2 regions of the Nicoliella lavandulae genome follow, and region 1 is predicted to be linked to the other one. Evidence: a T-box and tRNA genes for the amino acid it is inferred to sense, from the RefSeq annotation. Region 1 holds a T-box; the other holds one or more tRNA genes.
What was found. A T-box is a leader RNA that pairs with one kind of tRNA and senses whether it is charged. The one in region 1 lies ahead of tyrS (tyrosine--tRNA ligase), so its partner is inferred to be a tRNA-Tyr.
Positions count from the first base shown of each region.

Region 2: it has a tRNA-Tyr gene. The T-box ahead of tyrS (tyrosine--tRNA ligase) is inferred to sense a tRNA for this amino acid. The anticodon was not compared.

Region 1 covers NZ_JAWMWH010000001.1:652,575-655,977, reverse strand. Annotated here, with positions in the region: rRNA gene R4146_RS02980 (16S ribosomal RNA) at 1-360, opposite strand, end outside; gene tyrS (tyrosine--tRNA ligase) at 757-2,016, opposite strand; T-box leader at 2,067-2,264, opposite strand; gene R4146_RS02970 (DUF4811 domain-containing protein) at 2,317-3,111, opposite strand; gene R4146_RS02965 (MDR family MFS transporter) at 3,111-3,403, opposite strand, start outside.
Region 2 covers NZ_JAWMWH010000001.1:978,891-982,293, forward strand. Annotated here, with positions in the region: rRNA gene R4146_RS04595 (23S ribosomal RNA) at 1-1,030, shown strand, start outside; rRNA gene rrf (5S ribosomal RNA) at 1,102-1,218, shown strand; tRNA gene R4146_RS04605 (tRNA-Asn) at 1,226-1,298, shown strand; tRNA gene R4146_RS04610 (tRNA-Ser) at 1,305-1,395, shown strand; tRNA gene R4146_RS04615 (tRNA-Glu) at 1,407-1,478, shown strand; tRNA gene R4146_RS04620 (tRNA-Asp) at 1,520-1,593, shown strand; tRNA gene R4146_RS04625 (tRNA-Phe) at 1,641-1,713, shown strand; tRNA gene R4146_RS04630 (tRNA-Tyr) at 1,719-1,801, shown strand; tRNA gene R4146_RS04635 (tRNA-Trp) at 1,807-1,877, shown strand; tRNA gene R4146_RS04640 (tRNA-His) at 1,891-1,963, shown strand; tRNA gene R4146_RS04645 (tRNA-Cys) at 2,037-2,107, shown strand; tRNA gene R4146_RS04650 (tRNA-Leu) at 2,122-2,206, shown strand; gene R4146_RS04655 (excinuclease ABC subunit UvrA) at 2,315-3,403, shown strand, end outside.

The DNA.
Region 1 (3,403 bases):
GTGTCTCAGTCCCATTGTGGCCGATTACCCTCTCAGGTCGGCTACGTATCATTGCCTTGGTAGGCCATTACCCCACCAACAAGCTAATACGCCGCAGATCCATCCTAAAGTGATGCAAACGCATCTTTCAAACAAAAACCATGCGGTTTTTGTTGTTATGCGGTATTAGCACTTGTTTCCAAATGTTATCCCCCGCTTTAGGGCAAGTTATCTACGTGTTACTCACCAGTTCGCCACTCGTTTCGATGTTAAGTCAAGTTAATGCAAGCATCAACTATCATTAACGGAAACTCGTTCGACTTGCATGTATTAGGCACGCCGCCAACGTTCGTCCTGAGCCAGGATCAAACTCTCATCTTAAGATGAAAAGCTTAACTTAGCTCTTCTAATATTGTTACTTTTAAGCGAATTGACTTCGCATAAGATTTTTTCTTCATAATTAATTATGAAGTTCCTTACACATCTTTGTCATAATTTTGTTCAGTTTTCAAAGATCTACTTGAGTGTGTCGTTCGTAATGACAACTATTTAATAATAACAAATTGATAACTCAATGTCAACAACTTTTTAAAATTAATTTTGAACAACTTTGATAAGCTGTTCGGTCGGAACGAATAACGCAAGTAATAATATACCGCGTTCAAAAGTTAATGTCAACATAAAATTAAAATTAATTTCAAAACAATACAAAGTTTTGAAGAACAAAATAAAAATGAGTTGCAGCTAACAATGTTAACTACAACTCATTAATTAAAATTACTTAGTAACGCGGGCTAAATAATAACGCTTTTTACCCTTCCGAACCACAACGAACTTACCATCAAAACTATCCTTAGGATTAATTGTTGCTTCAACGTCGTCTACTTTTTCACCATTAATCCGAACTGCACCATTTTTAACATCTTCTCTTGCTTGTCTTCTTGATGGTTCAATCTTCGTATCATCTACTAACCATTGAATAATGTTATTTGGTTCAGAACTAATTTCTACACTTGGCATATTTTTAAAACCTTGTTCTACTTCACTAACGGTTAGGTTCTTAATTCCATTAGAGAATAGTGCCTTAGTGATATTTTCAGCTTCTTCAACCGCTTTTTCACCGTGCACGAACTTAGTAACTTCTTCGGCTAATCTACGTTGAGCTTCACGTTTTTGAGGTTCCGTCTTTACCTTTTCAGCTAACTCATTAATTTCATCATGACTAAGGAAGGTAAAGTACTTCAAGTACTTCACAACATCCCGATCATCTTGGTTAATCCAGAACTGGTAAAATTCGTAAGGAGTCGTCTTTTCAGGGTCTAACCAAACGGCCCCACCAGCAGTTTTACCAAACTTAGTTCCATCTGCCTTTAGCATTAATGGAATCGTTAACCCGTATGCTTTAGCTTCAGAACCTTCCATCTTGTGAATTAAATCAATTCCAGAAGTAATGTTCCCCCATTGATCAGAACCACCAATTTGTAATTGAACATCATTATTCTTAAAGAGGTGTAAGAAGTCCATTGATTGCAAAATTTGGTAGGTAAATTCAGTAAATGAGATTCCGGCATCTAAACGACTAGAAACCACTTCTTTATTTAACATCGTATTAATGTTAAACACCTTACCGTAGTCACGAAGAAAGTCTAATAATGAGAACTTAGAAAGCCAGTCGTAGTTATCAACAATTGTAAAGCCACCATCTTGACCAAATAGTTTCGTCATTTGTTTAGTAAGTGCTTCCTCATTATGTTTAACTTGTTCCATGGTTTGTAGTTTTCTTTCAGCCTTTTTACCACTTGGGTCACCAATTGAACCAGTGGCCCCACCAACTAAGATTACTGGGTGGTAACCAGCTAATTGGAACCGCTTTAAAATCATAAATGGAATCAAATGCCCAATGTGCATACTGTCACCTGTTGGGTCAATTCCAGCATATAAGCCAATTTTCTTTTCATTTACTAGTTTCTTTAACCCTTCAGCATCGGTTTGTTGGTTAATCGCACCCCGCCAGTCTAAATCTTCGATAATATCCATGTATGTTTCCTCCTTGTTTAACAAAAAATCCCCTACAGCTTAAATAAGCCATAGGGGACGAAATGAGTTCCGCGGTACCACCCAAGTTATCATCAATAATGATCACTCAACCATTAATAACGAAATGACCCGGCATAATTGCAAGCTCCATAGGTGTAATTTCTTAAATGTATCGCTTAGCTCTCATCCCCGCTAAGTTTCTGGATTCTCAAATACATTTAATACTAGAACTACTTCTCAGCATTTGTTTAATTAACATAATAATAATAATAATCAAATGCAAATTTGTCAATAAATGAATTACTTAACTTTGGCTAAGGCTGCCTTAACGTTTGGCATCATCTTAGCTAATGCAGCTTGTTGCGCCTTAGCTTGAACTGATTGCTTAGCTTCAGCGGTTGCCTTTTTGACCAATGCTTGTTGTTGACTAGCAGTCATATTTGGATTTTGCTTTTTAGCTTGCGCAACCTTTTGTTGTACCATTGATTGCACTTCTTGTTGTAGCATTGCTTGTTGTTGTGATTGTGAACTAGCAGCTTGCTTTTGCATGTTTGCTTGTTCTTGTTTCATAATCGTTGGCAATGCCTTTACTTGTTTACCGTTCAATACTAACCAACTCTTTGGTACATAGAGCGTATTGGTCCGGTGATAGATAGATTCCTTTTGCGCCAGTCCGTACATAAACCGTTGGAAGCTGTTCTTATATTCCCAACGAACTGTCTTCGTAACTAACTTAGCGTGTTTAATATTACTGCTTACTACTAAGTTCGTAACATCAGTATCGGGCTTGATCGTTTTCTTAGCACTGTCGCTCTTGTAAACGAGTGCCTTATCCTTACTTTGGCTTTCCCCGACTGGTTGTGAAATAACCATGTTCATTTCTGAAGAAAGGGAACTAACCTTAGTACTAGTAGTAGTTGAAGTAACCTTATGCATCCCATAGTGATACTTAAAGTTACCAACGGATAATCCCATTACTACCAATAATAAAACAGTCATAATCGTATTTAAAATAAAATGAAGCGGTTGCTTATTAACTAGGTTCCAAGCCAAGAAGAACAAAATCGCAACGACAATTAATAAAACGATAATCATTATTTACGACCTCCTTGTGCTGAAGCTTCAGGAACACTTTTACCCTTTTTAAGCATAAAGGTAAATGCTAATCCTACAATTCCAAAAATAAGGGCAACTAAGAATGCAGCATGGTATCCACTAAGCACGGCATCAATATACTTGCTCTTGTATTGAAGCGGATCAACTGTTAACAAGTGCTTAGCTGGTTTTGCGTTGTTAGTAACGTTAGTAAGCACAGATGTCATCACCGCCGTTGCCATCGAACTAGCAACTTGTCTTAAGGTATTATTAGCAGCAGTTCCATGGTTCA
Region 2 (3,403 bases), 330 kb from region 1:
CGGCGAAGCTCAGAAACGAAGCCCCAGTAAACGGCGGCCGTAACTATAACGGTCCTAAGGTAGCGAAATTCCTTGTCGGGTAAGTTCCGACCCGCACGAAAGGCGTAACGATCTGAGCACTGTCTCAACGAGAGACTCGGTGAAATTGAGATACCTGTGAAGAAGCAGGTTACCCGCGACAGGACGGAAAGACCCCATGGAGCTTTACTGTAACTTGATATTGGGTGTTTGTATAGCTTGTACAGGATAGGTAGGAGCCATAGAAGTCGGAACGCTAGTTTCGATGGAGGCATTGGTGGGATACTACCCTCGCTGTATGAACACTCTAACCCGCACCACTCATCGTGGTGGGAGACAGTGTCTGGTTGGCAGTTTGACTGGGGCGGTCGCCTCCTAAACAGTAACGGAGGCGCCCAAAGGTTCCCTCAGAATGGTTGGAAATCATTCGACGAGTGTAAAGGCAGAAGGGAGCTTGACTGCGAGACATACAGGTCGAGCAGGGACGAAAGTCGGGCTTAGTGATCCGGTGGTACCGTATGGAAGGGCCATCGCTCAACGGATAAAAGCTACCCTGGGGATAACAGGCTTATCTCCCCCAAGAGTTCACATCGACGGGGAGGTTTGGCACCTCGATGTCGGCTCATCGCATCCTGGGGCTGTAGTTGGTCCCAAGGGTTGGGCTGTTCGCCCATTAAAGCGGTACGCGAGCTGGGTTCAGAACGTCGTGAGACAGTTCGGTCCCTATCCGTCGCGGGCGTAGGAAATTTGAGAGGAGCTGCTCTTAGTACGAGAGGACCGGAGTGGACATACCGCTGGTGTACCAGTTGTGCCGCCAGGCGCATCGCTGGGTAGCTATGTATGGATGAGATAAACGCTGAAAGCATCTAAGTGTGAAACCCACCTCGAGATGAGATTTCCCATTCCTTTATGGAAGTAAGACCCCTGAGAGATGATCAGGTAAATAGGTTGGAAGTGGAAGTGCAGTGATGCATGGAGCGGACCAATACTAATCGGTCGAGGACTTAACCAAGTAAGGTAGTTCTCACGGAAGAATAAAATATTATCTAGTTTTGAGAGAACGAAGTTCTCACAATTAAATAGTGTGGTGATGATTGCCAGAAGGATACACCTGTTCCCATGTCGAACACAGCAGTTAAGCTTCTGTACGCCAAAAGTAGTTGGGGGATCGCCCCCTGCGAGGATAGGACGTTGCCACGCAGATTATTCCGGCATAGCTCAGTTGGTAGAGCACCTGACTGTTAATCAGGTTGTCGACGGTTCGAGCCCGCCTGCCGGAGTTTTTTGGAGAGTTGTCCGAGAGGCCGAAGGAGCATCATTGGAAATGATGTAAACGGGTTAAAGCCTGTTTCGAGGGTTCGAATCCCTCACTCTCCATATTATTTTATGACCCGTTGGTCAAGTGGTTAAGACACTGCCCTTTCACGGCAGTAACATGGGTTCGAATCCCGTACGGGTCATTAGTAATTAAGAATTACTAATGATTATATTGCTTAAAAATGGTCCGTTGGTCCAGTTGGTTATGACGCCGCCCTGTCACGGCGGAGATCACGAGTTCGAGTCTCGTACGGACCGTTTTTTGATAATATCAAAAATTAAATATTTACCCTAGCAATTTTTTTGGCTCGGTAGCTCAGTTGGTAGAGCAACGGATTGAAGCTCCGTGTGTCGGCAGTTCGATTCTGTCCCGCGCCATTTACGGAGGGGTAGCGAAGTCTGGCTAAACGCGGCGGACTGTAAATCCGCTCCTTCGGGTTCGGTGGTTCGAATCCACTCCCCTCCATTTTTAGGGATATAGTTCAAGGGCAGAATACCGGTCTCCAAAACCGTTGATGTGGGTTCGATTCCTACTATCCCTGTTTTAATGCTATGGCGGTATTGGTGAAGTGGTTAACACATCGGTTTGTGGATCCGACACGCGTGGGTTCGATTCCCACATACCGCCCTTTATTTTGGATTTATTGATTCAATTTAGATTAGGCTTATCCCATAATTATTTGCATTAAATAGTTTTACATGGCGGTATAGCCAAGTGGTAAGGCAGAGGTCTGCAAAACCTTTATCACCGGTTCAAATCCGGTTACCGCCTTTATTATTCATTTTGCCGGAGTGGCGGAATTGGCAGACGCGCTGGACTCAAAATCCAGTGACCGTTTAGGTCGTGTGGGTTCGAACCCCACCTCCGGTATAAATATAAAAAGATGACGACATCATTTATTGATGTCGTTTTTTTGTGTCTAAAAATTTAATTGATATATAATATAACTATAATTATTAAAAATCGTGGAGGGGTATTATGTCGCTTTTAAATCATGAATCAATTCCGCACCAAATTGAAGTGCGAGGAGCCAAGGTTAATAACTTAAAGAATATTAATGTTGATATCCAATTAAATGCCTTTACTGCAATTACTGGAGTGTCAGGATCTGGAAAATCATCATTAGCAATGGGGGTTTTATATGCAGAGGGGGCTCGGCGTTATTTAAATGCACTTTCGACTTATACGCGTCGGCGAATCTCACAAGTTGGTAAAGCAGATGTGACGGAAGTTAAATCGTTACCATCTGCGATTGCATTAAGACAACGACCGACCGTTCCTAATGGTCGATCTACCGTTGGAACAATGTCTGAAGCAATGAATGTGATTAGATTAATGTTTTCTCGATTAGGTTCGCACGTTTGTCCGAATGGGCATCGTCTTGCACCCACGATTAAAGTTTCACAGGTAATGGATTTAGTCGGTAGCGATGAAATGGGCAAACTAACCTGTCCAACGTGTGGCGTTAAATTTAAAGTTCCTAGTGCCGAAGACTACGCATTTAACTCAGCGGGAGCGTGTCCAAAGTGTGAAGGAACCGGGGTCGTTCGCAGCATTGTTAGTGATCAATTAGTTCCTGATCCCAATAAGACCATTTTAGACGGTGCTGTGGCATCGTGGCGGCTTCCAGGACGTAATTTCATGCAATGGGTAGCACAAGCAGCAGGGGTGCGAATTGATGTTCCCTTTAAATCATTGTCCGAACGTGAACGCGAGATTGTATTTCATGGTCCGGTAAAAACATATGCAATTAACATTCCGACTAAAACTGGTAAGGGATTTCATATGGATAACGCGAAGTACGAAAATGCATATGCAGCAGTGGAAGATAGCTTAAAAACAACTAAAAACGAAAAGGCCATTCAACGATTAAATCGTTTCTATGAATTTCAAACCTGTCCGTATTGTCATGGGCAACGGTTTAACCCTAAGTTGTTAACAACGTTACTAGTTGATAAAAATATTGCTCAAGTAGCCAATTTAACCATTGATGAATTAATGAAATTTATGCAATCAATAAAAGCATGGTTACCTAATGATATGGATACGTTAGCTAATAATTTAATT